One region of the Rhizobium sp. CB3060 genome, then DNA from elsewhere that is predicted to be linked to it. Evidence: predicted binding sites of a transcription regulator. Region 1 holds the regulator's gene; each other region holds the start of a gene.
What was found. Region 1 encodes PhoB, which activates phosphate uptake and scavenging genes when phosphate is short. Its sites were predicted from a motif close to TGTCATNNANCTGTCAT; they were not measured.

Region 1 (7,902 bases):
CCAACGGCTCGGCCGATCTGCAATTGGTCCTGGCACAGAAAGGCATCCCGCTCGCTATCCGGCCGACCGGCTATATGATAGACGCCGCCAATAAATATAACGGCATGCGGCATGTGAGCCATGTCGTCATGTCCGTGGCGGCCATCATTCTTTCGTTGTTCGGTGCCATCCACGGCCTGCGTGCCATCGCGCCGCGTTTTCGCGCCCGCAACCGGGTGGAACAGGTCATTCTCGGCGGCCTGATCATTGCCTCTTCCATCGCCGTGCTGACGACGGTCGGCATCGTCGCTTCGATGCTGTCGGAGGCCGCCCGCTTCTTCAACATGGTTCCGGCTGCCGAGTTCTTCTTCGGTACCGTCTGGGACCCGCGCTTCACCGGCGCCGGCTCACAAACGTCTGGCACGTTCGGCCTCATTCCGTTGCTGGCCGGCACGCTCTATATCGGCTTCGTCGCCATGCTGGTCGCCGTTCCCGTCGGGTTGTTTGCCGCGATCTACATGGCCGAATATGCCTCGGCGCGCGTGCGCTCCGTCGCCAAACCGATGCTCGAAGTATTGGCCGGCATTCCGACCATCGTCTATGGCTTCTTTGCGCTCGTCACGGTCGGGCCTTTCCTGAGAGATATCTCGGCTGATCTCAATGGCCTGCTGACCGGCAATTATGCCAATTTCATCGAGGCGCAGAGCGTGCTGACCGCCGGCCTCGTCATGGGCGTCATGCTCATTCCCTATGTCTCCTCTCTGTCCGACGACATCATCATGGCCGTGCCGCGGTCGCTGCGGGACGGCTCGCTCGGCCTTGGCGCCACGCGCTCGGAAACGGTCAAGCGCGTCCTCCTGCCGGCGGCCCTTCCGGGCATCGTCGGCGCGCTGCTGATGACGGCGTCGCGGGCGATCGGCGAGACGATGATCGTGGTACTTGCTGCCGGCGTTGCGGCCCGCATGCAGCTCGATCCCTTTGAGCCGATGACGACGGTCACGGTGAAGATCGTCAGTCAGTTGACCGGCGATCCGGAATTCACGTCACCGCAGACATTGGTTGCCTTCGCACTCGGCATAACGCTGTTCTGTCTGACCCTTTGCCTGAATGTCTACGCGCTTTACGTCGTCCGCCGCTACCGGGAGCAATACGAATGAGCGATGTCGTATCCTCCCAGGCACCGAATATGTCGCGCGGATTGACGCCAGGCGCTCCGGCGCGGCGGGATATCGGCATCAAGCGACGTTATGCGGCCGAGCGGCGTTTTCGTGCCTATGGGATGGCCGCCGTCATTTTCGGACTGGTTTTCCTGATTATTCTCGTCTCGACCGTTGTCCGCAACGGCTACACTGCCTTCGTGCAGACCTCCATCGCCCTGCCGATCGAGTTCACCGAGAAGGTCATCGATCCCATAGGCAAGGGGGCCAGTGATCCGAAGGTCCTGATATCAGCCAACTATACGGCGCTGGTACGCGACGCCGTGGTGAAGGCGCTGGGCATCGATCCTTCCAATCGGGCGCTCGTGCGCCAGGCGATGGAAATGGTATCGGACGGCGCACGCATTGCATTGCGCGACAAGGTCGTGGCCGATCCCTCTGTCATCGGAAAGACGGTGAAGGTCACTTTCCTCGCCAGTGCCAATATCGACTCTGCCTACAAGGGACAGATCGACCTGACGGCGGACGAAAAGGACCGCAAGGTCTCCGACCAGCAACTCGCCTGGATGAGGCAGCTTGCCGCCGCCGGCGCCCTGCACGAGGCGTTCAATACGGGTCTGTTCCTGTCCGGCAATTCCAGTCGCCCGGAGGCCGCGGGTCTCGGCGTCGCGCTAATCGGCTCGCTCTATCTCATGTTGACCGTGCTGGTCTTGGCGCTGCCGGTCGGCGTCGCCGCCTCGATCTACCTTGAGGAATTCGCGCCGAAGAACCGGTTGACGGATCTGATCGAGGTCAACATCAACAATCTCGCCGCGGTGCCGTCGATCGTCTACGGCCTGCTCGGCCTCTCGGTCTTCATCAACTTTATGGGCCTGCCGCGTTCCGCCTCGCTGGTCGGCGGGCTGGTGCTGAGCCTGATGACGCTGCCGATGATCATCATCGCCACCCGCTCGGCATTGCGCGCCGTGCCGCCGTCGATCCGCAGTGCCGCGCTCGGGCTTGGCGCATCGCGCATGCAGATGGTTTTCCATCACGTCTTGCCGCTCGCCATGCCGGGTATCCTGACGGGTACGATCCTCGGCCTTGCCCATGCGCTCGGCGAGACCGCGCCGCTGCTTCTGATCGGCATGGTCGCCTTCGTCGCCAACTATCCGAGAGGGCCGCTCGATCCTTCGACGGCCCTGCCGGTGCAAATCTACATGTGGGCGAGCGAAGCTGAGCGCGCCTTTGTCGAGAGAACCTCCGGAGCCATTATCGTCCTGCTCTTCTTCCTTGTTGCGATGAACATCGGGGCCATCCTGCTGCGCCGTCGCTTTGAGCGGCGCTGGTGACGGGAGGCGATGGAATGAACATGATGACGGAAGCCGCGAGCGAAAAAGCACTGGCCAGGAAGATGATAACGATCCCCTACAAGATGATCGGTCAGGCCGTCTCGGTCCATTATGGCGAGAAGCGCGCGCTGTTCGACGTGGATCTGAACATCCGCGCCAACACTGTCACCGCGCTGATCGGTCCTTCCGGCTGCGGCAAGTCCACCTTCCTGCGTTGCCTCAACCGCATGAACGATACGATAGACACCTGCCGCGTCACCGGCAAAATCACGCTCGACGATCAGGATATCTACGACAACTCAATCGATGTCGTCGAGCTGCGTGCCCGCGTCGGCATGGTGTTTCAGAAGCCCAATCCGTTTCCGAAGTCGATCTACGAGAATGTGGCCTATGGTCCGCGTATCCATGGGCTGCATCGGTCCAAGAGCGATCTCGACCATATCGTCGAAACCAGTCTGCAGAAGGCCGGGCTGTGGGGCGAGGTGAAGGATCGGCTCTATGATGCCGGCACCAGCCTCTCTGGCGGTCAGCAGCAACGCCTCTGCATCGCCCGCGCCGTCGCGGTCAGTCCCGAGGTCATTCTCATGGACGAGCCGTGCTCCGCGCTCGATCCGATCGCCACCGCCAAAGTCGAGGAACTCATTCATGAGCTGCGGGAAAACTTCACGATCGTCATCGTGACGCATTCCATGCAGCAGGCAGCCCGCGTTTCGCAACGTACCGCAATGTTTCATCTCGGCCATCTGGTCGAGGAGAACGATACCGATAAGATGTTCACCAATCCCGATGATTACCGCACGCAGGATTACATCATGGGCCGTTTTGGCTGATGATGCTCCCCGCGCGGTTCCTTTCACATCTTTCACCTAGAGGATAAAAAAATGGTCTCAACACACATTCTCTCCGCTTACGACGAAGACCTGAAGTTCCTGACGCGCCGCATTTCCGAAATGGGCGGCCTGGCGGAGCAGATGGTCAGCGACAGCGTCCGCGCCCTGGTAAACGGCGATGCCAGCCTTGCGCAGAAGGTCATCTCCGATGACGTCATTCTCGACCACGCCGAGCGCGAAGTCGGCGACAAGGCGATCGTCACCATCGCCCGCCGTCAGCCGATGGCTGCGGACCTGCGTGAAATCATGGGCTCCATCCGCATCGCCGCCGATCTGGAGCGCGTCGGCGATCTCGGCAAGAACACCGCAAAGCGCGTCATCGCCGTGCAGGGCACCGGCGTTCCGCGTCGTCTCGCCCGCGGCATCGAACACCTCTCCGAACTGGCGCTCGTCCAGCTCAAGGAAGTGCTCGACGTCTACTCGACCCGTTTACCTGACAAGGCCGTGTCGATCCGCGAACGCGACGAGGAAATCGACGCCATGTACACCTCGCTCTTCCGCGAGATGCTGACCTACATGATGGAGGATCCGCGCAACATCACCACCTGCACGCATCTTCTTTTCTGCGCCAAGAACATCGAGCGCATCGGCGACCATGCCACGAACATCGCCGAGACGATCTATTACATGGCGACCGGTGCCCAGCCCGAAGGCGAGCGCCCGAAGGACGATACCGCCAACACCGTCGGTTCGGTAACGGAATAAAGTAGACACCAAGAGAAGGAGACCAGAGGCGCATGGTTCCGAGAGTTGCTGTTGTAGAAGACGAGGAAGCGCTAAGCGTTCTGCTGCGCTATAACCTCGAGGCCGAGGGCTTCGAGGTCGACACTATCCTGAGAGGCGACGAAGCTGAGCTGCGCCTCCAGGAGCGCATCCCCGATCTTCTGATCCTCGATTGGATGCTCCCCGGCGTGTCCGGCATCGAGCTCTGCCGTCGGCTGCGCATGCGGCCGGAGACGGAGCGCCTGCCGATCATCATGCTCACCGCTCGCGGCGAGGAAAGCGAGCGCGTGCGCGGCCTTTCCACCGGCGCGGACGACTATGTCGTCAAGCCGTTCTCGACGCCGGAACTGATGGCCCGCGTCAAGGCGATGTTGCGCCGAGCCCGCCCGGAGGTCCTGTCCACGGTACTGCGCTGCGGCGATATCGAACTGGACCGCGAAACCCATCGCGTCCACCGAAAGAGCCGTGAAGTGCGGTTGGGGCCGACGGAATTCCGCCTTCTGGAATTCCTGATGTCGTCCCCCGGCCGCGTCTTCTCTCGGTCTCAGTTGCTCGACGGCGTGTGGGGGCATGATATCTATGTCGACGAACGCACCGTCGACGTGCATGTCGGCCGCCTGCGCAAGGCGCTGAATTTCTCCAACATGCAGGACGTCATCCGCACCGTTCGCGGCGCGGGTTATTCCATGGAGGCCTGATGGGGGAGGCCTGATCGGGGCAACCCGATTGGCCATCCAACATAGCGGCGGAAACAGAAAACGGGCCTTTCGGCCCGTTTTTCCTTTGTCTGGTGTGGTTCAGTGCGCGGCCCGGCGCCGGTCATGCACCGGCTGGTAAGCCAGCCGCTGATGGTAGGTGCAGTACGGCGAAGAGTCCGGGCTGTCATTGCCGCAGAAGTGAAAATCTTCCTTCAGCGGGTCGCCGACCGGCCACTTGCAGGTGCGCTCCGTGAGCTCCGTCAGGCCGAGGCGGCGCGAGATCGGAACGACCACATTGGCGGCCGGACGATATTCGACTTCGCTGACCGTATCGATCTCGACCTCTTCCTTGAGCATCGTCGCACCCTGCTGGCGGGTAACCGTGCGGGTTGCAACGCGCGAGGCGTAATTCGGCGCGCGTGGGGCCGAGGTATTGCGCTTCGGCGCTCGAGCTGTGGTTGCCGCACCACCGGCCTTCGCTCGGCCCGGCAGGCTCAAGCGATGCACTTTGCCGATGACGGCATTACGGCTGACACCACCGAGCTGTGCCGCGATCTGGCTGGCGCTCAAACCTTCGGACCACAGCTTTTTCAGCTTCTCGACGCGTTCGTCTGTCCAATTCATGCCCTGTCTCCGCTATCGCGTTTCTGATGGCAGAATCCCTCACCATTGCCTCGAATTGGGTCGAGGCGTGAAACGCTTTAAAATTGTGGTGACTAGTTCCGCCGCATGCAGTCTAGTAATTGGTTTTTAACCTAGTGTGAGGCTGACTCCGTGACAAGAGTCGCGGGAATCTTGAGGAATCGATTTCGAGGTTTTCCCCAACTTGCTATACGTGAGTGGCATTTATGCAATATAAGTTGTCGAAGACATGCCATCCATCGAGAGGTGCTCTGCCGCACCTGCTAAATCGCCAGTTTTGTTGACATCGCAGTGCAAAACATCAATAGTGCCCATGCCGCCGCAAGGCGGCATTTTTGATTTTTCCGGGCCCGTTTCATTCGAAGGAAACGATTGGCCCTAAAGGTTGTGATTGAGGAGAATGCGCCATGGCTGAAACCGCGCCGCTTTATGACACCTATATGCGTGCTCCGCTGCGGTTCGAGCGAGGCGAGGGCGTGTGGCTGATCACGGAGACCGGCGAGCGTTATCTCGATTTCGCCGCGGGCGTCGCGGTGAATTCGCTTGGCCACGCCCATCCACATCTGGTTGCAGAGCTGAAGTCGCAGGCCGACAAGGTCTGGCACCTGTCCAACCTCTATGAGGTGCCAGGCCAGGAGAAGTTGTCGAAGCGCCTGACGGAGGCCACCTTCGCCGATAAGGTATTCTTCACCAATTCCGGTGCGGAGGCGCTGGAATGCGCCATCAAGACGGCGCGTCGCTACCAGTTCTACAAGGGTCATCCGGAGAAATTCCATATCATCACCTTCGAAGGCGCCTTCCATGGCCGCACGATCGCGACGATCGCCGCTGGAGGCCAGGAAAAGTATCTCGAAGGTTTCGGCCCGAAGGCGCCCGGCTTCGACCAGGTGCCTTTCGGCGATCTCGACGCGGTGCGTGCCGCCATCACCGATGCGACGGCCGCGATCCTGATCGAGCCCGTGCAGGGCGAGGGCGGTATCCGCCCTGCGACCAACGAGTTCCTGCGCGGCCTGCGTCAGATTTGCGATGAGAATGGCCTGCTTCTGGTCCTCGACGAGGTTCAGACCGGCGTCGGACGCACCGGCAAGCTCTTTGCCCATGAATGGGCCGGCATCACGCCTGACATCATGGCCGTCGCCAAGGGCATCGGCGGTGGCTTTCCGCTCGGTGCCTGCCTTGCGACCGCGGAAGCGGCCGCAGGCATGAAGGCGGGCACGCATGGCTCGACCTATGGCGGCAATCCGCTCGCCATGGCGGTCGGCAACGCCGTGCTCGATGTCGTGCTATCAGACGGTTTCCTGCAGCATGTGCGCGATGTTGCGTTGGTGTTCCGCCAGGGCTTGGCCTCGCTCAAGGATCGTTTTCCGGATATTATCGAAGATGTCCGCGGCGAAGGGTTGTTGCTTGGCATCAAGGCGGCCATTCCCCAGGCGGACCTGTTGCAGGCGATCCGCGCCGAACATCTGCTGGGTGTGCCGGCCGGCGACAACGTCATCCGTCTGCTGCCGCCGCTGGTGGTCACGGCCGAGGAGGCGCGCGAAGGCATTGCCCGCATCGAACGTGCCGCCGAAAGCCTGCGTGCCGCCCGCGTCAAGAAGTCGGCTTGAGTTCAGCGCCCGCCGGTAGGGGCGTATTACTGCGCCGCGCGTCCGAAGGACGCGCAAAGGACGCAGTAACACTTAGAGTGGCGCATAAGCCTTTCCTTAAATCGGCTCCGATTTAAGGGGTTATGCGCGCCCCACGGCGGGCGTTATCATTTTTGGAGTACAGGTAGGGACATGGCTTCACCGAAACACTTTCTCGATCTCTCGGCCGTCGCGGCTGCCGATCTGCGCAGCATCATCGACGATGCCATCGTGCGAAAGCAGGCGCTGAAGGCGGGTGCGGCCGATAAGCCGCTCGCCGGCAAGATGCTGGCGATGATCTTCGAGAAGCCATCCACCCGCACCCGCGTCTCCTTCGATGTCGGCATGCGCCAGCTCGGCGGCGAGACGCTGTTCCTGTCCGGCACGGAAATGCAGCTTGGCCGCGCCGAGACGATCGGCGATACGGCAAAGGTGCTGTCGCGCTATGTCGACGCCATCATGATCCGTACGACCGAACATTCGCGCCTGTTGGAACTCGCCCAGCACGCGACCGTGCCGGTCATCAACGCTCTCACCGACGACACGCATCCCTGCCAGATCATGGCCGACATCATGACCTTCGAGGAGCATCGCGGTCCGATCAAGGGCAAGACCATCGCCTGGACCGGCGACGGCAACAACGTGCTGCATTCGCTGGTCGAAGGGGCCGCCCGTTTCGGCTATCGCATGAACATGGCCGTACCCCTTGGTTCCGAGCCGAAGGATCACTATCTGAACTGGGCCCGCAACGAGGGCGCCGAAATCATGCTCTCGCATGATGCCGACCGTGCGGTCGCCGGCGCCGATTGTGTGGTAACCGATACCTGGGTTTCCATGAATCAGGAGCACCGGGCCCG
Region 2 (7,902 bases), 980 kb from region 1:
AACCGACAAGGATCAGCACGGCGCTGACGCGCGCTGCCTTCGACGGATCGTCCATGGCGCGGTTCAGCGCGATCAACCCGAGATACATCAGGAAGAGGATGAAAACCGAAGTGAGGCGGGCATCCCAGACCCAATAGGTGCCCCACATCGGCTTGCCCCAGAGCGAGCCGGTGACGAGGGCAACAAGGGTAAAGGCGGCGCCGAGCGGCGCGGCGGCCTTGGCAGCGACGTCCGCAAGCGGATGGCGCCAGACCAGCGTGCCGATCGCAGACATGCTCATGATCGTATAGCACATCATCGACAGCCAGGCGGCCGGCACATGGATATACATGATGCGGACGGTATCGCCCTGCTGGTAATCGCCTTCGGTCGAGAAGGAGAGATAAAGGCCGATCGCGAAGAGTATGGCTGATATGGCCGCCAGCCAGGGAATAAGACGCGCCGAAAACGCCAGGAACCGGGTCGGGTTGGCGAGGTCGGAAAATCGGCTGATCGCGGGGCTCATATCGCTCATTTCGCCTGTTTAAACCGATATCGTTTATACGGCAATCGATCGCATTGTCTCGGGCCGATCAATCCGTCGTGTGGCGTAAAGCGAGGGCAGCCGCTGTCGGGCCGAGCACGGCGAAGAATAAGGTCAGTGCCATCAGGATCAGGAAGGGCGGCAGGAAGGGTTGAGGACCTTCGACGGCGGCATAGGTGGCGCTGACGCCGAAGATCAGCACGGGAATGGTCAGCGGCAGCACCAGGATCGACACTAGCAGCCCGCCACGCGGCAGGGCGACGGCGACGGCGGCGCCGACCGCGCCGATGAAGGTGATGGCCGGCGAGCCGACAAGCAAAGTCAGGGCCGTCGCGCCGATCGCCATCTCGTTCATATTCATGAAGAGGCCGAGCAACGGCGAGGCGATGACCAGCGGCAGGCCGGTCGCCGTCCAGTGCGCGGCGCATTTGGTGAGCACGGTCAGCACCAGTGGCGTTTCCTGCATCACCAGCAGATCGAGCGAACCGTCATCGCGTTCGGCCTGGAACAGGCGGTCGAGACCGAGCAGGGCTGACAGCAGCGCGCCGATCCAGACGATGGCCGGGCCGATGCGCGACAGCAGCTTGAGGTCGGGGCCGACGCCGAAGGGAATGACGGCGACAACGGTCAGAAAGAAGAGAATGCCGATGAGGGCGCCACCGCCGGCGCGGACCGAGAGTCTTAAGTCACGGAGGAAGAGGGCGGTCATACGGCGATTCCCTTGATTTCATTGTCAGTGGAGACACCAGTTTTGCCCCTCACCCTAGCCCTCTCCCCGCAGGCGGGGAGAGGGGACGACGCAGACTGCCGAACCCCTTCGTCCCGTAAAACGGGGAGAAGGTGGACTCGAGCGGTTACGCGTCGCGAAAAAGGACGGATGAGGGGTCGTGAGGGACGTAAAATCATCCCCACACCCCTTCGCTCACCCCGGCAAACCCCGTCATCCGCATTTCCTGTGTATTCGTAAGCCCCAGCGGCTGATGGGTCGCCGCCAATACGATCCCTCCCGCCTTCTGATGCGACGAGATGAGTTCCGCAAACAGCCGGTCCGCCGCGGCGTCCAGCGCTGCCGTCGGTTCGTCGAGGATCCAGATCGGGCGATAGGCGACCAGGAGTTTCGCAAAGGCGATTCGCCGCTGCTGGCCGGCCGAGAGATAGCCGAAGGGCAGGTGGGTAATGCCGGCAAGGCCGACGGCGTCCGCGGCTTCATCGATATCCAAACCAGAGCCGCCAGCCATGTCACCGAGAAAGATTTTCCAGAAGCCGAGATTTTCGGCCACGGTGAGCTCGGATTTCATCGCATTGCGATGGCCGAGGTAGTGGCTGACCTCGCCCGCCGGCCGGTCCGATTCGCCCTTGGAATCGGTGAAGGCGACGCGGCCTTTTTCCTGTTTGAGGAGGCCTGCGACGACCCGCAGAAGCGTTGATTTTCCCGAGCCGTTGCGGCCGGTCAGAATCAGGGCCTCGCCATTACTCAAGCTAAAGGAAACATTCGCGAAAATCAGGTCTTCGCCCCGCCTTGCGGCCAGGTTTTCAGCGCTTAGATGCATCCGCTCAGGCTTTCCCCGTTTTCGTTGCCGCAGTGCGCAAAAAATTGTCCAAATTTGCGCTCCGCCACTCTGGCAAGTCTTTACGAAATTATCTATAAGACCCGCAACCACGCCAGCGGTCGGCGTGAATTTCATCCTTGCGCCGAACATAAGGTTTTCTGCCTTACGTGCGGACAGCGGAAATGGCCGTACCCGCATCCTGATGTGCATAAAGTGCATAGGCGTTCGCACGACTGTGTTGGCTATCAGAAACGGGGTATCTCGTGTCTAAATCTCTTGACAGTTTCAATTGTCGTTCCACGCTGACCGTGGACGGGAAAGACTATGTCTATTTCAGCCTGCCCAAGGCTGAGGCCAATGGTCTGCCCGGCGTTTCCAAGCTGCCTTACTCCATGAAGGTGCTTCTGGAAAACCTGCTGCGTTTTGAAGACGGGCAGTCGGTCACTAAGGATCATATCGTTGCGGTCGCCGAATGGCTGACCAACAAGGGTACCGTCGAGAACGAAATCGCCTATCGCCCGGCGCGCGTGCTGATGCAGGACTTCACCGGCGTTCCGGCCGTGGTCGATCTTGCGGCCATGCGCGACGCGATGGTCTCCCTCGGCGGCGATCCGGAAAAGATCAACCCGCTCGTCCCCGTCGACCTCGTCATCGACCACTCTGTTATCGTCGACGAATTCGGCACGCCGCAGGCTTTCGCCAAGAACGTCGAGCTGGAATACCAGCGCAATGGCGAGCGTTACCGCTTCCTGAAGTGGGGCCAGCAGGCATTCAAGAACTTCCGCGTCGTTCCTCCCGGCACCGGCATCTGTCACCAGGTCAACCTCGAATATCTCGGCCAGACCGTCTGGACCAAGGAAGAAGACGGCGAAACAATCGCCTATCCCGACACCTGCGTCGGCACCGATTCGCATACGACCATGATCAACGGCCTCGGCGTTCTCGGCTGGGGTGTTGGCGGTATCGAAGCCGAAGCCGCCATGCTCGGCCAGCCCGTCTCCATGCTGCTGCCGGAAGTCATCGGCTTCAAGCTGACCGGCAAGCTCAAGGAAGGCGTCACCGCGACCGACCTCGTGCTGACCGTCGTGCAGATGCTGCGCAAGAAGGGCGTCGTTTCCAAGTTCGTCGAATTCTTCGGCCCCGGCCTCGACAACATGCCGCTCGCCGACCGCGCCACCATCGGCAACATGGGTCCGGAATACGGCGCGACCTGCGGCTTCTTCCCGGTCGACAAGGAAACGTTGAACTATCTCAACATGTCCGGCCGCGCGAAGGATCGTATCGCGCTGGTCGAAGCCTATTCCAAGGCTCAGGGCATGTGGCGCGACAATGACGGTTCCGACCTCGTCTTCACGGACACGCTGGAGCTCGACCTCAACGACGTCGTCCCGTCGATGGCCGGCCCGAAGCGTCCGGAAGGCCGTATCGCGCTGGAAAACATCGCTTCCGGTTTCGCCACTTCGATGGACACCGAATACAAGAAGCCGAGCCAGCTTTCGAACCGCTATGCGGTCGAAGGCACGGATTTCGATCTTGGCCATGGTGACGTTGCGATCGCCGCTATCACCTCCTGCACCAACACCTCCAACCCGTCGGTGCTGATCGCTGCCGGCCTTCTTGCCCGCAACGCCGTTGCCAAGGGCCTGAAGACCAAGCCGTGGGTCAAGACCTCACTGGCACCGGGATCCCAGGTCGTCGGCGAATACCTCGCCAAGTCTGGCCTGCAGGCCGATCTCGACAAGCTCGGCTTCAACCTGGTCGGCTTCGGCTGCACCACCTGCATCGGCAATTCCGGCCCGCTGCCGGCGCCGATCTCGAAGACGATCAACGACAAGGGCTTGATCGTTTCCGGCGTTCTCTCCGGTAACCGCAACTTCGAAGGTCGTATCTCGCCTGACGTCCAGGCGAACTACCTGGCGTCCCCGCCGCTCGTCGTCGCCTACGCGCTCGCCGGCACGGTGCAGCTCGACCTGACGAAGGAGCCGATCGGCGAAGACCAGAACGGCAAGCCGGTCTATCTGAAGGACATCTGGCCGACCTCGCAGGAAGTCCAGGAATTCATCCTGAAATACGTCACCCGTGAGCTGTACGAAACCAAGTATGCCGACGTCTTCAAGGGCGACGCCAACTGGCAGGCCGTGCAGGTTCCTCCGGGCCAGACCTATGCCTGGGACGACGACTCGACTTACGTGCAGAACCCGCCTTACTTCGTTGGCATGGGCAAGACCGGCGCCGGTGTTTCCGACATCAAGGGCGCTCGCGTTCTCGGCCTCTTCGGCGACAAGATCACCACCGACCACATTTCCCCGGCCGGTTCGATCAAGGCTGCCTCGCCGGCCGGTTCCTACCTCATTGGCCATGGTGTCGGCGTTGCCGACTTCAACCAGTACGGTACGCGCCGCGGCAACCATGAAGTCATGATGCGCGGCACCTTCGCCAACATCCGCATCCGCAATCACATGCTCGGCCCGAACGGCAAGGAAGGTGGCTACACCATCCACTATCCGTCCAAGGAAGAGACCTCGATCTACGATGCGGCCATGCAGTACAAGGCCGAGGGCGTTCCGCTCGTCATCTTCGCCGGCGTCGAATACGGCAACGGCTCGTCGCGCGACTGGGCTGCCAAGGGCACGAACCTGCTCGGCGTGCGCGCCGTGATCGCCCAGTCCTTCGAGCGCATCCATCGCTCGAACCTGGTCGGCATGGGCGTCATCCCCTTCGTCTTCGAGGACGGCACCACCTGGGCCAGCCTCGGCCTGAGGGGCGATGAGACCGTGACCATCGAAGGTCTGGAACACATCAAGCCGCGCGAGCGCAAGATCGCCAAGATCACCTATGGCGACGGCACGGTGAAGGACATTCCGATCATCTGCCGCATCGATACGCTGGATGAAGTGACCTACGTCAACAATGGCGGCATCCTGCAGACCGTTCTGCGCGATCTCGCCGCTTAATTGACGTTTAGATCACCTATACACGCCGCCGGAGCATCTCTCCGGCGGCGTCTTGTTTTTCACGCCGATGTGTACGACGCTAATGGCTCCAGGCCTTCGTCTCACCCCTTCGTGACTTTGCGTCATCGTGCTTAGCTATTATCTCTTGTTTCAGATTTATCAGGCTTGATGAGGCCCTACGGACATCCTGAGAAGCGCGACGCGGTTTCGGGTTCCTGCCAGCACAAGGCCTTCAAGGTCTGAGAAAGAGGTACAACGGCATGCGCTTACGGTTTTTGGTTCCACTTCTAGCAGGCATCGCGCTCGCAAGTTCGCTGCATGCGCAGGAGCTTGCCAAAATCAAAGGCGTCGTCGAACTCTTCACGTCTCAGGGCTGCGCCTCCTGTCCGCCGGCCGATGCTGCATTTGAGAAGCTGATCCGCCAGGGCGACGTCGTCGCGCTCGCCTATCACGTCGACTACTGGAATTATCTCGGCTGGAACGACACGATGGCCTCCAAGGACAATACGGCCCGGCAATATGCCTATGCCCGTACGCTCGGCCGCAGTGGGGTTTATACGCCGCAGGCGATCATCAATGGCCGTGATCACCTAAACGGTGCGGATCTAAACGCCATCAACTTCAAGCTCGACGATTTCCAGCGCCAGGGCAAGGGTCTGACGGTTCCCGTCAGTGCCGCCATGAAGGGTGACGAACTGGAGATCAAGATCGGCGCAGGCCAGGGCCGGGCAAATGTGGTCGTCGCCTATTTCGATAGGGAACAGCAGGTTTCGCCGAAGGCCGGCGAGAACAACGGCCAGCAGATCACTTATCTGCACGCGGTTTCGGACATTGAAACAGTCGGCATGTGGGACGGCAAGGCCTTGAATGTCGTGTTGCCCGCCAATGTGTTGGATAAGGCCGGTCGGCGCGGCCTGGCGGTTCTGTTGCAGTCGTCGACGCCATCGGGCGACCCGGCGGCGATCATCGGCGCGACCGTCCTGACGGCCGGGACCGACGGCTGATCTGCATTTTTCCGACGTCAGTCGAAAGGCTCCATTTCGGCTGGCGCCAAAGTTCTGTTTCGGCTTTGCCGAAAGGAGGAGAGTGCCCGGCGAGGGCGCATTCGGGGCTGGGGTTCGGTCGATACGCCCCGGCCGGGCCGTTTGGCGCGGCGGCGCCAAACCGATCCCTATAGTTCCGGTAAATGGGGCTTCGTTTTGACTGAAATGCGGCGCAGCCAAGATGCTTTGCTCGAAGCGCAAGAAATTGTGAGTGCCTCTTGGTCTTGCAATTTGCCGTGGCTGAGGCAAACTGTCATCTTCTTGTCATGACACAACCCCTGGGGGATTGATGACTGATCAGCCGGAATTGCGACACGGCGAAAGCCGTTCCGTCGACACCACTTCTTCCGTCGTCGTTGATCTCAGAGAATATAAACAGAGCAAGGACCCGCTGCCGGTGACTTTCCACCGCAGGGAGCTGGACGCAATTCTGTGGATCTACGGCCGCATGGTCGGCGAGGGTGAATGGCGTGACTACGCCCTCGACCATCTCAGGGAAAAGGCGGTTTTCTCGGTCTTCAAGCGCTCCGGCGAGCTGCCGCTCTTCCGCATCGAGAAAAACCCGAAGCTCGCCGCCAAACAGGGCGCGTTTTCCGTAATCAGTACCAATGGCATGATCCTGAAGCGCGGCCACGACCTGACGCAGGTGCTGAAGGTTTTTGATAAGCAGCTCAAGCTGGTGGAGAAGTGATCTTCGCCTGCTGCGCTATTCGCTGAATAGCGTTCCCGGATAGACTGATGGATCGGGGTCAGTTTCCATACCTTCGCCCAGCGGCTTCTGCATCAGCATCGTGTCCAGCCAGCGGCCGTGCTTGTAGCCGGTACCCTTCAACAGGCCTGTCTCGGTAAAACCGGCGGCGCGGTGAAGGGCGACGGAGGCCGGGTGGGCGCCGCCAATGACGGCGATCATCTGGCGGAAGCCGAGGCTCTGGCAGGTTTCCACCAGATTTGCCAGCAGCGCCTTGCCGATGCCGCGGCCCCGGGCTTCGGGCGCGAGATAGATCGAATCCTCCACCATCCAGCGATAGGCCGGCCGCGTGCGGAATGCGGAGGCATAGGCATAGCCGAGGAAGGCTCCGTCTTCGTCTTCGGCGGCGATATACGGGTAGCCCTTGTCACGGATCGCCTGGAAGCGGCCTGCCATCTCCTCTTCGCCCGGCGGAACGATCTCATAGCTTGCGGTGCCGTTCAAAACGGAGTCGCGGTAGATGGCGGTGATGAAGGGAAGGTCGGCTGAGGTGGCGTTGCGAAGGCGGAAGGACATCTGGGTTTTATTGCCTGATCTGCGATTTCAATGGCGGATAATAAAGCCGTGTCCGAAGCAGCAAGGCAAACAGAAAAGGCGGCCGGAGCCGCCTTTTCGAAGGATCATTCATGTCGCATGAGTTATTTGCGGTTGCCCATGAACTGCAGCAGGAACATGAACAGGTTGATGAAGTCGAGGTAGAGCGTCAGCGCGCCCATGATCGCCTTGCGGCCAGCAACGGCGACGTCGTCGGCTTCATAGTACATTTCCTTGATCCGCTGCGTATCCCAGGCGGTCAGGCCTGCGAAGATCAGCACGCCGATCACCGAGATGGCGAACTGCAGAGCGGACGAATGCAGGAAGATGTTGACGAGCATCGCGATGATCAGGCCGAAGAGACCCATCATCAGGAACGAGCCCATCGCCGAAAGGTTACGCTTCGTCGTGTAGCCGAACAGCGACAGCGCGCCGAAGGAGGCGGCGGTCACGAAGAAGGTCTGCACGACGCTCTGGCCGGTGTAGATGATGAAGATCGACGACAGCGACAGGCCCACCAAAGCGGCATAGACCCAGAAGGTCGTCGTCG
Region 3 (7,902 bases), 1.5 Mb from region 1:
TCTTCGCGCACCAGCCAATTGTTCTTGTCGGCGGCGGAAAGCCCGTATTCAAGCAGCAATTCCAGGCAGGAATTGTCGGGCTCGAACATCCGGTTATAGAGCGCCTGGCTGTCATTCACTTCCGCGCCGGCGTCGAGCAATAGGCGCGCGAAAGCCTCCCAATCAGGGTGTGGCGGCTGCCGGACCTTGCCGGCTTCGCCCTCTCCGAAGACGCCGGTCAACGCCGTGAAGCGATATTGGCCGCCGTCGAGGAAGAAGGCGTCGGGACCGGCCCCACGCTCGACAAGGACTCGCGCCGCCGACAAGCTGGACCGACCGGGCAAACGAGCATAGGCGGCATAGAGCAAGGGCGGCCAATCGTAAGGCCCGCCTTTCCGATCGAGAAGCTGTGGCTGGCGATCGAGCCAGCGCGCCACACCGGCGGCGTCGCCAAGCGCCGCGGCAATGTAGATGCTGTCCCCGGTAATTTCAGGATGAGCCTCCAGCAATTGCAGCGCCTCCTCGAAGCGTGCCGGATCTGCCGGAACATGGGAGAAATAGGAAACCGTCGCCAGCGACAGGAATTGATTGGCAAGCTGATCTAGGGGAGTTTGCTCGCGATTGGCGCCTTCCAGATGCGCCTTGAGTTTCGTCCAGCTTGAGAAGCCATATTCGCGGGCAAGAACAAGCTGGATGTCCTGAAGCCCGACTTCGAGCGCATCGGCGAAATACGGTGCGACGCGACTGCGTGCCGATGAATCACCGGAATGAACGGCTTTCAGAAAAGCCTTGGCCTGTTTTTTCAGGGAATCGACGGTGGCATTGCCCGCCAGAGAGCGCGTGGTCACGAAAGACCTCCTTTCATTCACGTCCGGTATCCGCGCCCACAGACTGAAAAGAGGTGTGGCAGTCTTACGTTCTATACATCAGGTGGGCCTTGCCCTTCCCGCGGATCGGATGCGCCCTGCGAACGATCCGGAACTTATCGCGAGCCGTCTGGCCTGTCCAGAGCGATCAGGCCGGCTCGTAGCGGACATAGGCGAACTCATCGCCATTGGGCGCCCAGTTCGGCACATTGATCGTCCCCTGCCCGCCGAAGAGCTCGAACAGCGTCGTCAGATTGCCGCCATCCATATCCATCAGCCGCAGCCGGACATGGAGATCGCGCGGATGGTCGAAGACATCTGGATCGTAGGAGATCAGCACGACCTTATCGTTCTTCGGCGACGGATGGGCGAACCAGTTACCGTAGTTGTCGTTGGTGATCTGTTGTAGCCCGGTCCCATCGGGATGGATGCGCCATATCTGCATCAGACCAGTGCGGCTGGAGTTGAAATAGATCCATTGCCCATCGGCGGAATAGTCAGGGCCGTCATTGCGTCCCTCGCCATGCGTCAGCCGTGTCTCTTCGCCGCCGTCGATCGAGATCGTATAGATATCGAAGATATCGTCACGAATGCCGCAATAGGAAAACCGCCGCCCATCGGGCGACCAGCCATGCCAATAGGAGGGCAAATTGCGCGTTACCTGTCGCGGCGTACCGCCTTCGGCCGGCAGCACATAGATGCAAGACTTGCCGTGTTCCGTCTTGTCGGAAATGACGATCAGCGAACCGTCGGGCGATATGCCGTGATCGTTGTTGCAGAGCGTCGCGAAACCGGTATCGACCTGAACGGCCTCGGCCTTGCCGTCTAGCGGAAGCCGATAAAGCAGGCCATCGCCGTTCAGCAGGAGGTGGCGCCCATCCGGCGAAAAGTTCGGCGCCTCGACCAGCCGCTCGGTCTGCCAGACGACGCGGTTTTCACCGGTGCGGATATTGTAGATCTCGACCGAGCTGCGCATTGCCTCTCCATTCGCCACGGGCGTTGCGATCAACGATCGCGGAACCGGTTGGTGATCGGATAGCGCCGATCGCGACCGAAATTCTTCTTGGTGATCTTCACGCCCGGTGCCGACTGGCGGCGCTTGTATTCGGCGAGATAAAGCAGATGCTCGACGCGGTGGACGGTTGCGACGTCATGCCCGCGCGCAACGATCTCCTCGACCGCCATTTCCTTTTCCACCAGGCACTCGAGGATGTCGTCGAGCACCGGATAGGGCGGCAGCGAATCCTGGTCCGTCTGGTTCGGCCGCAGCTCGGCAGACGGCGCCTTGTCGATGATGTTGAACGGGATCACCTCGCCCGATGGGCCAAGCGCTCCCGGCGGCACATGCAGATTGCGCCAGCGCGACAGCGCATAGACCTGCATCTTGTAGAGATCCTTGATCGGATTGAAGCCGCCGTTCATGTCGCCATAGAGCGTGGCATATCCAACAGACATTTCCGACTTGTTGCCCGTGGTCACCACCATCGAGCCGAATTTGTTGGAAATCGCCATGAGAATGGTGCCGCGGGCACGGCTCTGCAGATTTTCCTCGGTAATGCCGCTGTCGGTCCCTTCGAATAGATCGGAAAGCGCCGAGGTGAAGCCGGTCACCGGCTCCTCGATCGGCACGATGTCGTAGCGGCAGCCGAGTGCCTTGGCGCAATCGGCCGCATCCTTCAGGGAATCTTCCGATGTATAACGGTAGGGCAGCATGACGGTACGCACGCGCTCCTCGCCCAGCGCATCGACGGCAATCGCAGCGCAGATCGCCGAGTCGATGCCGCCGGAAAGACCAAGCACGACCGATTTGAAGCCGTTCTTGTTCACATAGTCGCGGAAACCCAGCAGGCAGGCGCGATAATCTGCCTCCTCGCCTTCCGGAATATGCGCCATCGGACCCTCGGCGCAATGCCAGCCATTGCCGTTCTTCTTCCAGCTCGTCACCGCCAACGCGGTTTCGAACTGGCTCATCTGGAAGGCCAGAGTTTTGTCGGCGTTGAAGCCGAAGCTTGCACCGTCGAAAACCAGTTCGTCCTGACCGCCAACCTGGGCCGCAAAGATGAGCGGCAAACCCGACTCGATCACTTGCCGTAACGCGACCTGGTGACGGACATCGACCTTGCCGCGATAGTAGGGCGAGCCGTTCGGAACCAGAAGAATTTCCGCCCCGCTTTCGGCTAGCGTTTCGCAGATGCCGAGATCGTTCCAGATTTCCTCGCAAATGGGGATACCGATGCGAACACCCCGAAAATTGACCGGCCCCGCAACGGTACCTTCATCGAAGACCCGCTTCTCGTCGAACTCGCCATAGTTCGGCAGATCGACCTTGTCTCTGATGAAGATGATCTTGCCGCCGTCGAGCACAGCGACCGAATTGTAGCGACCGGTGTCGTCCTGGCGGGGAAAGCCGATGACAACGCCCGGGCCGCCATCGACAGTATCCGCAGCAAGGCTCTCCACAGCTTTCCGGCAGGCGCGGATAAAGGCCGGTTTCAACACCAGATCCTCCGGCGGATAACCGGAGATGAACAGCTCCGTCAGCAACACGAGCTGCGCGCCCTCGCGCGCCGCCTCGGCCCGCGCTTCCCGCGCCTTGGCAAGGTTGCCGGAGACATCGCCGACTGTCGGGTTGAGTTGCGCGACAGCGATGCGGATGGTCTGGGTGATGGGGCTTTGTTCTGTCATGCCATATATTTAGCGAGCGCCACCCCGTTCCGCAACAGCCTTCGGCCCTCTTCAAGCGCCAAAGATGGCGCTGCTCTTAGAGGACATATTTCGCCACCAAAAAATACTAAGTAAGCCTTGCGGTTCAGCCGCCATTCATGACAGAGAGGCGACAATTATGTGACGGTTTTGTAACAATTGGAGAGGGCCGTTGGTCGCCTTGATCCCCAGTTCCGTGTTGGCTGGCAGATTTGCCATTCTGCAAAAGCTTGGTGCGACGAGCCGACGATCGACGGTTTTACGCCAGCTTCAGAGCCTTGCGCTGACCTTCCTGCTTGCGCTCTTCACCGTCATCGCCGTCGAGTGGATTGCGCGTGGTGAGCTGACGGATCTTCCCGGCTATTTCGATTCGCCTATTCATCCCGGCTTCACCACGATCGGCATCGTCATGCTCCTGATGCTGGCGCTTGACGCCGTGTTCGGCCGCGCGCATCCATCGATCTTGGTGGTTGTGCCTCTGGTGCTGGTTCCGGCCCTTATCTCCAACCAGAAACAGTATTATCTTTCCGATCCCCTCTATCCTTCGGATTTCCTTTTTGCGCACCAGATCCTGGAACTCATGCCGGTGATCGTGCGCGAGCGCCCGTGGACCGCGGTTGCGGTCGCTGTCGGCGTCATCGCCTCGATTGTCGCGCTCGCCTTCCTCTGGCGCTACGCCTGGCGACATGCGACAGCGCTTTCGCGCAATGAGAGGGTTGCGCGGCTCTCCGTCTGCCTGCCGCTCATGACCGTCTTCGTCTCGCAGATGGATCCGACGCAAAATTCGTTCATCCGCGAAAAACTGCGCATCATCCCCATCGTCTGGGATCAGAAGGAAAATTACGCTTACAACGGCTTCATCATCGCCTTCTCGCTCAATCTGCCGATGGCGGACGTCAAAGCGCCTGGCGGATATGGACAAAATGCGATCGACGCCATACCCGCCCGCAATTATGGCTATCTTTCCGGCCCACGCGAAAAGCCCGACATCATCATGCTGATGAGCGAGTCTTTTTGGGATCCGACAAGGCTTTCCAATCTGACCTTCACGCCCGATCCCATGCCGAACATCCGCGCGGCGCAGTCGGGCTATGTCTTCTCTCCCGAATTCGGCGGCATGACCGCCAATGTCGAGTTCGAGGCACTGACCGGCTTCTCCAACGCCTTCCTGCCCTATGGCAGCATTCCCTATCAGCAATATGTCCGCCGGCCGATGCCCTCACTTGCCACCTTCTTCCGCGGCGAAGGCTATGCAGCGCGTTCCATCCATCCGTTCAGCGGCTGGTTCTGGAACCGCAACGAAGTCTACAAGGCTTTTGGTTTCGAGGAGTTCCGCACCGAGGAGACCATGCCGCCTATGGAAAAACGCGGCCTTTTTGCCTCCGACGACTCGCTGATGAAGGAGATCATGCGCGAGGGCGACGCCATGGAGCGGCCGTTTTTCTTCTTCGCCGTCACCCTGCAGGGTCACGGTCCCTATGATGCGCATCGCTACGCCGAGAATACGGTCGATATCAAAGGCGATCTGAGCGACGCCGATCGCGACACGCTCGCGACCTATGCGCAAGGCGTTCGGGAAGCCGACCAGAGCTTGAAAACGCTGATGGATTGGGCTTCGAAGCGCGATCGCGAGACGATTATCGTCCTCTGGGGCGATCATCTGCCGCCGCTTGGCACGGTCTATCCGGATACGAATTACATGCCCGAACAGGTGGCGACCCGAAAAGCGTCGCTCGATGTGATGAAGCGGCAGCATGAAACACCGCTGGTCATCTGGTCGAGCAAAAAGGGCGTGCGCAGGGATGTTGGAACGATCAGCCCGTCGCAACTGCCCTATCATATCCTGAAGACCGCCGGCTACGAGCATCCTTTCTACACCGGCTTTCTCGGCCGCTTGCAGAAGAAATACACCATCATCGATCGCTATCAGCTCGCGACGCGCGACAATCAGGCGTTTCCGGATTGGGCTCGCAAAGAGCAAAACCTCGATCCGCTGATACGCGACTACCGCTCTCTACAGCATGACATGATGTTCGGACATGAATATGGGCTCGACCGCTTCTTCCCATCAAATGCCTGGCTGGTCAGCCAGGGCAGTTAGAGCAATTCCAGGAAAAGTGCGAAGTATCCGTCTTAGTCAAGCTTGTTGGTACGTCCAAAAGCGATCCTCTCGGATGAGAGCGATTCCGTGAAACGCTGAACCGCTCTACACTGCAACCCTTTTTGCATTGCAATTCCATCGGGCAGTCGAATACTTGCGGCCAAAGCGACCAAGTCTTCGGAGCGTTCCCATGTATAATCTACCCAATTTCGTTCATCAGCATTTCGACAAAACGGCCGAGGAACTCGGCGAGATCGAAAAGCGTGTATTGAAAAAGGCGCATGAGCGGAAAATCGTTTCCACCGACATCAACGCCGCCTTTTCTGCCGAGGCATCCACGGGCGCACGCCTCGCCGACAGCATTGCCCGCGTCGGCGGCTCCTGGTCTTTCATACTCGCCTTCCTGGCGTTCCTCGTCGTCTGGTGCGTCGTCAACACCATCGTGCTGATGACCCGCGCCTTCGACCCCTATCCCTTCATTTTCCTCAACCTCGTCCTCTCCATGCTCGCCGCGATCCAGGCCCCGATCATCATGATGTCCCAGAACCGCCAGGCCGAACGCGACCGCTTCGAGGCCGCAAAGGACTACGAAGTCAATCTCAAGGCGGAACTGGAAGTTCTCTCCCTGCATCAGAAGATCGACCTGCACGTTCTGACGGAACTATCCGCCTTGCGCGAGGAATTCGCACGGCTGAGCAGTAGGATCGAAGACAAGAGTAGCGGCGGGTCGATCGTCTAAGCTGGCTGACCTCGGGCAGCAGATAGTCGGATCGCCCGTCGAGGCGGTAGTTGCGAGGCTTTGGAAGTGTCGCGCCAGCCGACAAGAACCTAATCCGAAGGCCCCGCCGTCAGCAATCCCGGCCGGCCCTGTCTGTATTGCGGCAATCCATCGTCGATCTCGTAAAAATCGCCCTTGTCGGCGCAGTAGATATGATAGGCCAGTTTCAGATCGCTAGGGCTGTCGAAGAGGCCGGCCATGATCGAGATTTCCTTGGCCTCGTCAGCTACCCAGAAAAGCGCCGAACCGCAGGTTCGGCAGAAACCGCGACGGGCAAAGGAGCTGGCGCGGTACCATGTGATCGCGTCTTCGCCTTCGATCGTGATGTTGTCGAGGGGGACATTAGTCGCCGCGTAATAGAGCCCCGTCTGCTTGCGGCATTGCGAGCAGTGGCAGCCGACCACCTCCCGCAATGGGCCATGTGTCTTGAAACGTACGCTGCCGCAAAGGCAGGCACCGGTGTGATCGTCGTTCATGCTGATCCTTCTCTTTTTCAGCAAGTTTGACGATGATGACGTTCTCGTCAAATGCAAAGAAATGAAGCAGGATTCAGCGAGATTGATTGCAAGAGCACAAAAGAAAAGGGCCGGCGTAACCGACCCTTTTCGCAGATGATGATTTTACAGCTTCGATCAGCCGTGCGCGCGCAGACGCTTTTCGTCGCGGCCGCCCTTCATGCGTTCGGCGAGCAGGAACGCCAGCTCGAGCGCCTGGTCGGCATTGAGACGCGGGTCGCAATGGGTGTGGTAACGATCCTGAAGATCCTCGGCGCCGACGGCGCGGGCGCCGCCCGTGCATTCGGTCACATCCTTGCCGGTCATCTCGATGTGGATGCCGCCCGGATGCGTGCCTTCGGCGCGATGGATTTGGAAGAAGCTTTCCACTTCCGACAGGATGCGTTCGAACGGACGCGTCTTGTAGTTGTTGAGCGTGATCGTATTGCCGTGCATCGGATCGCAGGACCATACGACTTTGCGGCCCTCGCGCTCGACGGCACGGATGAGGCGCGGCAGGTTGTCGGCAACCTTGTCGTGGCCGAAGCGGCAGATCAGCGTCAGGCGGCCGGCTTCGTTCTGCGGGTTCAGAACATCGATCAGGTTGATGAGATCGTCCGCCTGCAGCGAAGGACCGCACTTCAGACCGATCGGGTTCTTGATGCCACGGAAATACTCGACATGGGCATGATCGGCCTGGCGCGTGCGGTCGCCAATCCAGAGCATATGGCCCGAGGTCGCATACCAGTCGCCAGTCGTGGAATCGACGCGGGTGAAGGCTTCTTCATAGCCCAGAAGCAGCGCCTCATGGCTGGTGAAGAAATCGGTCTCGCGCAGGCTCGCATTGCTCTCGGCCGTGATGCCGATCGCTCTCATGAAATCCATGGTCTCGCCGATACGATCGGCAAGCTTGCGATAGCGCTCGCCCTGCGGGCTGTCCTTGACGAAGCCGAGCATCCACTTCTGCACGTTTTCCAGGTT
Region 4 (7,902 bases), 400 kb from region 1:
GACCACTGCAGACCGGAACCGTTGGCGGCCATCGTGCCGGCGACGCCGGAGGACAGGACGTGCGTGGTCGAAACCGGCAGGCCGAGATGGTCGGCCGCACCGATCGTCAGCATGGCGACGACTTCGGCGGCGCCGCCCTGGCCATAGGTCAGGTGCGTCTTGCCGATCTTTTCGCCGACGGTGACGACGATACGCTTCCAGCCGACCATGGTGCCGAGGCCGAGTGCCAGCGCCACCGCAACCTTCACCCAGAGCGGAATGAACTTGGTCGCGTGATCGACCGCGGCGTGATAGTTGGTCACGGCCTTCAGATCATCCGGGCTCATCTGCAGCAGCTTCTGCTTGTCTATGAGCTTCAACGATTCACCGATCAGGTAGATGTCGTTACGAACGTTGCCGACGAGGCCGTTCGGCAGTTTTTCGACGCTCGGATAGGCGGCGATCTCGGCACTGGTGGCGTGGATATAGGCCTGCAGTGCCGGTGTCGTTTCGTCCGTCCAGGTCTTGCTCTTCACGGCAACGCTGACGGCAGCCTTCGGGTCTGCAGGCGTGGCGATGCCGGCCTTCACATACTTGCCGAGTACCGTCTCGACCTGCGCCGAGGCTGCCTTGTAGGCATCGAGGTAATTGACATCGGGCGTCTTGTTCAGCGCGAAAGCGGTCGGCACCAGGCCGATAAGGATGAGCATGATCAGACCCATGCCCTTCTGGCCATCGTTCGAACCATGGGCGAAGCTGACGCCGGTGCAGGTGAAGATCAGCAGGCCGCGGATCCACAGCGGCGGTGGCGTATTGCCCTTCGGCGCTTCATAAAGCTCCTTGTTGCGGATCAGAACTTTGGAGACCAGCAACAACACAGCGGCTAGGCAGAAGCCGATGATCGGCGACAGCAGCAGCGACAGGCCGACATTGCTTGCCTGCGACCAGTCGACACCGCTCGTGGCGGAACCGGCCGGCGCCAGGAACTGATTGGCAAGACCGACGCCGATGATGGAGCCGACGAGCGTGTGCGAGCTCGAAGCCGGCAGGCCGAGATACCAGGTGCCGAGGTTCCATACGATGGCGGCGGTCAACAGGGCGAAGACCATGGCAAGGCCGGAGCCCGAGCCGACCTGCAGGATCAGTTCGACGGGCAACAGCGCCAGAATGCCGAACGCGACGGCACCGGAAGAGGTCAGCACGCCGAGGAAATTAAAGAATCCCGACCAGATAACCGCAAATTCGGCCGGCAGCGAACGGGTGTAGATGACGGTAGCGACCGCATTGGCCGTATCGTGGAAACCGTTGACGAATTCGAAGCCGAGCGCGATCAGCAACGCCAATCCGAGCAGGATCCACGGAACCGCCGCCGCATTGGCAAGATCGTTGCCAAGGGCATAGCCAACGTAAGCAAGGCCGCCGAGTACGACGATGCCGAAGAGCGGCAGGAACCATTTGGCGGAACCGCCTGCGCCGTGAATAGGATGGTCACCACCCTCCGAATTGCTTGAAACGACGTCGACCATCTCAAACTCCCTATCGCAAATAAGGTCTTCATTTAAGCGCGGTTGATGACGCTCTCGTGACGCGTACTCGTGGTGTCGATACTGAACTTCTTGTTGCGAACGTCTCTCCTAAGGCGGCAGTGGGCGACACGCGCATTGCAACTCCACGTTCAACGTCTTGATTTTGCCGCGAAAAGGCCTTTTTCGGTTCACCCGGGGTTCAGCCAGCGGGGATTTAAATCCGCTTGTAAGGGACTTGAATGGAGATCATCACGATGAGATTGCCCGTGATTGCCGTTGCTGCCGTACTCGGCAGCCTTGTCGTATCTTCGGCAGAAGCAATGCCTATCGCCGCTGTTGGGACCGTGGCTAAAGCGCCGGTCGTCAACGTTGATTATGCCTGCGGCCGTGGCTGGCATTTGACGCCGCGCGGCGTATGCCGGCCGAACCGCTATGGGCCGCCGCGCGGTTATGGCTGGGGATATTACAGGGCGCCACCGCCGCGTTGGGGCTGGTATGGCCATCGTCCCTATTATCGTGACGGATGGGACGGTGGTTGGCGAGGCCGGCCGCGTGATTGGTAAAATAAGACACCCGCCGTCCGCTGACGGCGGGTGTCGTCTACTAGAGCGGGAAAGCGATTCATGGAATCGCTTTCCCGCTCTATCTCTTTGTTTTTACGCATTCCGGACGGAAAACCGTTTCGCACTTTCCTGGAATTGCTCTAATCGGCAATGGCCGGTTTCGTCCGCAGGAGCCGCGCGGTCGACCACAGCGCGGCCACTGCCGTCATCAGCGCCAGCATCGTTGTTGCGAGGCTTTTGACGTGCAGAAAGATGCCGGCGAGCCGTGGCCGGATCAAGTCGGCGGTGTTGAAGCCTTCGTTGCTGAATTGGCAGAGAATAAGCGACAGATTGTTGCGTACCAGCGCGCCGTCGATCTCCGAGACGAGGTCGCCGGCGGCAGCCATTTCGTCCTTCATCGTCCGCATCTGCAGCAGCGCCATCTTGGCGGCGGCGAGATAGGCATGCGAGCATTCGTTAAAGGGACTGTCCTCATCGCCAACGCTTCCCGGCATGACGCCCCAAAGGCAATAGGCACGCTGGATTTGTGCGTAGTTCAGGACGCGACGGAAGGACTCGTCGGTATCGGACGCCGATGAGGCAAGCGCGATGATGCGCCCGTAGTAAGGAGCGATCACGGCCATTTCGCCATGGGTCAAGCTTGGTATCGGAATGCCCGCACGAGTTCCGGACGAGCTGCCGCTATGCGCCTTCGCCTCCAGCGGCAAGCCGAGTGCGCAGATCAGATAAAAGACCGAAAACAGAATGGCTGGTCGCCGCCAATATATCCCCCGCAAAAAGTCATGCGGGGGACATGTCAGGCTTGCCATTTCAGGCCCGGCGCATGGATGTGCGACCGTAGCGAACCTGCGGCAGGTCACGTTCGGCCCATGCCCCGAAGGCGAGGCCGAGTGTCGCCCACAGGATCGCGTGCATGCCGAGCGACGCGATGCGGAAGCGCCAGAGCACGACGGCGGAGAACTGCTCCGGCACTTCGTTGATCGTCGGCAGGAGGTATTGAACCAGGCCGATGAACACGATGTAGGCGATGCCAGCGAAAATCACGCCGTTCCATGAACCGTAGCGTGTTACCAGACCGCGGACGAGGGACACCGCGGCAACCATGGCGACGACGGAGGCAACGATCATCACGAAGAACAGCTCGGTCCTCGCGCCGATAGTGTCCGGATTGCCGACCGCCGGCGGATTGGCCGGATATTTGATGTCGGGAACCAGGGAGATGGCGATGAAGGCGGCGATTGCCAGCAGCGCGGCAGTGCCGCGGGCGCCAAAGGGGCTGATACGGCCATAGACATAGGCGAAGACCAGGGCAAAGAGCCCGCCGACTGCCGTTGCATAGACCAAGGCACCGGTGAAGAGGCCGAGGCCTGCCTGGGTGGCGCGGCTGACGATCTCCGGTTCCGGGGCTTCGCCTGCCGCCTGGGCAGCCTGCTCTTCAAACGCGATCGCCCGCTCGACGAGCGGCTCGCCGAAAGTATGGGCGAAGGCAAAAATGAGAATACCCGCCAGCACTCCGACCAGCATGCCGCGGAGCAAAAGACGTCCAACCATGTTCCAGACCCCTTAGTGGCAGGGGAACCCGAGCAGGTGGCGCGCGTCGTGCACGAATTCGTGCACATACGAGCCCGACATCAGCGCGGTCGCACCTTGCTCGGCGCCGATGAAGTAGATCGCCAGCATGAGGAGAAGACCGGCGAAAATCGCCCAAGGCAGGATTTCGCCAACCGGGATCGGCGTCGGGATTGCGGTCGGTGCGAAGGTGGTATCAGCCATTTTATTTCCCTTTAAGAAGAGCGCGTTCCATTTACGGAAGGGTTTTTTACGGGAAGGGTCTGGCTCTCTAGGGGCGGTATCCGCCCTTCGATTACAGTGGCGCGACCGCGCCGGGATTTCACCGGCTTCCACACCCGTAAGACTAAGCTTATAGCTGGCTGCAAAGACGATTGTCAATCAAGGCGTTGCCGTGATCGAAAGTCGCGGCAGCGGACCCGGTCTGAGGATATAGGATATTATGAGAGCGCGTTTGAGCTGGGTCTGCCACGGAATGACCGAAGCCAACCGGAAGAACCGGTTTCCGGTGGATGAGCCGCTGGAGGCAAAGGCCACTCAACAGGCCGGCCTGCTTGCCGCGCAGCTTGGAACGGTCGACCGCGCGTGGACGAGCCCGGCTCTACGGGCCGGCCAGACGGCTGTGGCTATGGGACTTGACGCTGCAACGGAACCATCTTTCCGCGAGTGCGACTATGGGCGCTGGCAAGGCCGGTCGATCACCGAGTTACACGAAGCCGATGCGGAAGCGCTGTCGCGGTGGATGCTGGATTTGGATGCGGCGCCGCATGGTGGCGAACCCTTATCCGCCGTCCTCGCCCGCGTCGGCGATTGGATGAAGAGCCACACCGGCGAGGGCGGTCACAGCGTCGTCGTCACGCATGCGACCGTCATCCGTGCCGCTATTCTCCATGTGTTGCAAGCGCCGCCTACCGCGTTCTGGACGATCGATGTGGAATCGCTCGGCATCGTGGAGATGACCAGCGACGGCCGCCGCTGGCAGCTTCGTTTTCCGAATGCCGTAAGATAGTGGTTAGCGGCTCGCCTTCGCTCGCTGCCGCTCAAAATAGATAAGATAGGCGGCAAGGCCTGATGTCATCACGGCAAGCCCGTACCATGTGATGGCGTAGACGAGATGATTGTTGGGGAAGACGATCTGCGTCAGGCCACCGACAGGCAGATCGCCCGGATTTTTCGTATCGTCCGCATCGATGAAATAGGGCGCGACGTTTTGAAGGCCCCGCGCGGCGGCGATCGCCGTAACGTCGCGGGAATACCAGCGCTCTTCCGATGGCACGTTGGAGCGCAGCAGCGTGCCCCTCGGCTCGTTGATCCTGAGCAGGCCGGTGACGGTCGTCTCGCCAGCCAGCTCGCCGGCTGGGCGGGTGTCCGGGTTGCGCTTGTCGGTCGGCACGAAACCGCGATTGACGATGATAATCATACCGTCAGCCGCTTTCATCGACGTCAGCACCCAATAACCGGGGCCGAGCGCGGTCGAGGCATAGACCTGCGCTTCCTTATCGTTGAGGAAGGTGCCGGTCGTCTGAACATGCTTGTATTCGTAGCCGGCGGCGTCGATCGCGGACCATTCCGCTGGGCCGGGGGCGGCCACGGGCGGCGCGTGCACCCGGGCATCGACGCGGGCGATCAGATCCAGCTTCCAGGACAGCCGCTTCACCTGCCAGGTGCCGAGCGCAATGAGCGCTGCGGTCAATAGCAGAAGCAGGATTACCCAGATGGCAAGCGCGAGCGTGGAGCGGGGCTTTTTGGAAAGAGTGTCGGTGGGGGTATCGGTCAAGGCGCTGAACTCCATCGGAGGCGCTGTCGCATGATTCCGAAAAGTGCGAGGCGGCGTTCGGATAAGATCATGCATCATCTAAAAAATACTGCTGCTCGTCCCATCGGATGCTCGAAGCAGTAGCCCAGCGGAAATCTTACGCTGGAAAAGCGGCGGGCATCCGTGGGGACACCCGCCGTCCGGTTTGTTACGGCATATTGCGCATCATGTCGGGCGACATGGGCATCATGTTGGAATTGAGGTGGTGCATGACCCAGAGCGAGCCGGAAAGCGCGATGACCACCAGCACGATGGTGAAGATCAGCGCCATCATGTTCCAGCCGCCTTCCGACTTGGTGTTCAAGTGCAGGAAATAGATCATGTGCACGATGATCTGGATGGCGCCGAGGATCATGATCAACACCGCCGTGACGGCCGGATCGGAGAAGACCTTGGCCATGACCAGCCAGAAGGGGATGGCAGTCAGGATGACGGAGAGGATGAACCCCGTCACGTAGCTCTTGAACGTGCCGTGGCCGGCCTCATGGCCGCCATGGCCGTGACCGTGACCGTGACCATGGCCGTGAGCGTGGGCGTCGGCGGAATGATGCGAAGAATTGGCGTTCGAGCTCATCCGAGAACTCCCATGAGGTAGACGAAGGAAAACACGCCGATCCAGACGACATCGAGGAAGTGCCAGAACATCGACAGGCACATCAGACGGCGCTTGTTAGCGGGAATGAGCCCGTGCCGGCTTGTCTGCACCATCAGCGTGATCAGCCAGACGAGGCCGCTGGTGACGTGCAGGCCGTGCGTGCCGACCAGCGTGAAGAAGGCCGACAGGAAGGCGCTGCGCTGCGGGCCGGCGCCTTCCAGGATCAGGTGATAGAATTCGTTCAGTTCGAAATAGATGAAGGCGGCGCCGAACAGGCCGGTGATCGCCAGCCACAACAGCGTCGCCGACTTGTTGTCCTTCTCCATGGTCAGCATGGCGAAGCCATAGGTGATGGAGGAGAGCAGCAGCATCGTCGTGTTGAGGGCGACGACCGGCAGCTCGAACAGGTCGGCCGGCGACGGACCGGCCGCATAGCTGCGGCCAAGCACGGCATAGGTCGCAAAGAGCACCGCGAAGATCAGGCAGTCGCTCATGATGTAGAGCCAGAAGCCGAGCATCGTGCTACCTTCCGGATGATGCTCCTCCGTCAGGTAGAAGGCGGTAGCTTCGCCATCCTTGGAAGCGGGTACGGTATGGGTCGTCATGGGTTTATACCTGTCCTGCGAGCGCCTTCGTGCGCTCGGCCTCAGTCTTCACGACCTCGTCGGCGGGAATGTAGAAGTCGCGCTTATAGTTGAAGGTATGGCCGATCGTAATGGCGATCATCGCGACGAAGGTAATGGCGGCGAGCCACCAGATGTACCAGATCATGCCGAATGCGAAGGCGATGGAGAGAACGCCGAGGATGACGCCCGTGCCAGTGTTCTTCGGCATGTGGATCGGGATGAAACCCTCCGTCGGACGCTTGTAACCGCGATTCTTCATGTCCCACCAGGCGTCGTGATCATAGACGATCGGCGTGAAGGCGAAGTTGTAGGCCGGCGGCGGCGACGAGGTGGACCATTCCAGCGTACGGCCGTTCCAGGGATCGCCGGTGTGATCGCGAAGCTCTTCGCGCTTCATGAAGCTGACGGCAAGCTGGATGAGGAAGCAGGCGATGCCGATGGCGATCAGTCCGGCGCCGAAGGCTGCGATGATGAACCAGATCTGCAGCGACGGATCGTCGAACTGGTTGACGCGGCGGGTAACACCCATCAGGCCGAGGATATAGAGCGGCATGAAGGCGAACCAGAAGCCGATCTGCCAGAACCAGAAGCTCATCTTGCCCCAGAAAGGATCGAGCTTGAAGCCGAAGGCCTTGGGGAACCAGTAGTTGACACCCGCAAACATGCCGAAGAGCACGCCGCCGATGATCACGTTATGGAAGTGGGCGATCAGGAACAGCGAGTTGTGCAGCACGAAGTCGGCCGGCGGAACCGCGAGCATGACGCCGGTCATGCCGCCGATGGTGAAGGTCACCATGAAGCCGACAGTCCACAGCATCGGCACTTCGTAGCGGATGCGGCCGTGGTACATCGTGAACAGCCAGTTGAACAGCTTCGCACCCGTCGGGATCGAGATGATCATCGTGGTGATGCCGAAGAAGGAGTTGACGCTGGCGCCCGAGCCCATCGTGAAAAAGTGGTGCAGCCAGACGAGGTAGGAGAGGATCATGATCACGCAGGTGGCGTAGACCATCGAGGCGTAGCCGAAGAGGCGCTTGCCGCAGAAGGTGGCGACGACTTCCGAGAAGACGCCGAAGGCCGGCAGCACCAGAATGTAGACTTCCGGGTGGCCCCAGATCCAGATGAGGTTGACATACATCATCGGATTGCCGCCGAGGTCGTTCGTGAAGAAGTTCGTGCCGGCGTAGCGATCGAGCGTCAGCAATGCGAGCGTGGCGGTCAGGATCGG

Region 2: a site for PhoB is predicted at 6,322-6,338, ahead of N2601_RS15565 (DUF2794 domain-containing protein). Genes of this name have one in related genera too.
Region 3: a site for PhoB is predicted at 3,668-3,684, ahead of N2601_RS07890 (LTA synthase family protein). Genes of this name have one in related genera too.
Region 4: a site for PhoB is predicted at 1,551-1,567, ahead of N2601_RS18265 (inorganic phosphate transporter). Genes of this name have one in related genera too.

Annotation. Positions count from the first base shown of each region.
Region 1 is NZ_CP104158.1:131,970-139,871, forward strand. Features, by position in the region: gene pstC (phosphate ABC transporter permease subunit PstC) at 1-1,136, shown strand, start outside; gene pstA (phosphate ABC transporter permease PstA) at 1,133-2,467, shown strand; gene pstB (phosphate ABC transporter ATP-binding protein PstB) at 2,482-3,297, shown strand; gene phoU (phosphate signaling complex protein PhoU) at 3,349-4,062, shown strand; gene phoB (phosphate regulon transcriptional regulator PhoB) at 4,095-4,778, shown strand; gene N2601_RS00695 (GcrA family cell cycle regulator) at 4,878-5,402, opposite strand; gene N2601_RS00700 (aspartate aminotransferase family protein) at 5,828-7,027, shown strand; gene argF (ornithine carbamoyltransferase) at 7,199-7,902, shown strand, end outside.
Region 2 is NZ_CP104158.1:3,218,906-3,226,807, reverse strand. Features, by position in the region: gene N2601_RS15590 (heme ABC transporter permease) at 1-514, opposite strand, end outside; gene ccmB (heme exporter protein CcmB) at 573-1,232, opposite strand; gene ccmA (heme ABC exporter ATP-binding protein CcmA) at 1,426-2,073, opposite strand; gene acnA (aconitate hydratase AcnA) at 2,337-5,027, shown strand; gene N2601_RS15570 (DUF1223 domain-containing protein) at 5,288-6,031, shown strand; gene N2601_RS15565 (DUF2794 domain-containing protein) at 6,360-6,761, shown strand; gene N2601_RS15560 (GNAT family N-acetyltransferase) at 6,777-7,334, opposite strand; gene N2601_RS15555 (Bax inhibitor-1/YccA family protein) at 7,457-7,902, opposite strand, start outside.
Region 3 is NZ_CP104158.1:1,609,555-1,617,456, forward strand. Features, by position in the region: gene N2601_RS07875 (ankyrin repeat domain-containing protein) at 1-827, opposite strand, end outside; gene N2601_RS07880 (TolB family protein) at 994-1,821, opposite strand; gene N2601_RS07885 (NAD+ synthase) at 1,851-3,530, opposite strand; gene N2601_RS07890 (LTA synthase family protein) at 3,721-5,649, shown strand; gene N2601_RS07895 (DUF1003 domain-containing protein) at 5,840-6,388, shown strand; gene N2601_RS07900 (GFA family protein) at 6,478-6,903, opposite strand; gene N2601_RS07905 (class II 3-deoxy-7-phosphoheptulonate synthase) at 7,060-7,902, opposite strand, start outside.
Region 4 is NZ_CP104158.1:3,805,052-3,812,953, forward strand. Features, by position in the region: gene N2601_RS18265 (inorganic phosphate transporter) at 1-1,505, opposite strand, end outside; gene N2601_RS18270 (GCG_CRPN prefix-to-repeats domain-containing protein) at 1,760-2,068, shown strand; gene N2601_RS18275 (hypothetical protein) at 2,209-2,877, opposite strand; gene N2601_RS18280 (CbtA family protein) at 2,879-3,619, opposite strand; gene N2601_RS18285 (CbtB domain-containing protein) at 3,632-3,841, opposite strand; gene N2601_RS18290 (histidine phosphatase family protein) at 4,080-4,646, shown strand; gene N2601_RS18295 (SURF1 family protein) at 4,650-5,429, opposite strand; gene cyoD (cytochrome o ubiquinol oxidase subunit IV) at 5,602-6,027, opposite strand; gene cyoC (cytochrome o ubiquinol oxidase subunit III) at 6,024-6,653, opposite strand; gene cyoB (cytochrome o ubiquinol oxidase subunit I) at 6,658-7,902, opposite strand, start outside.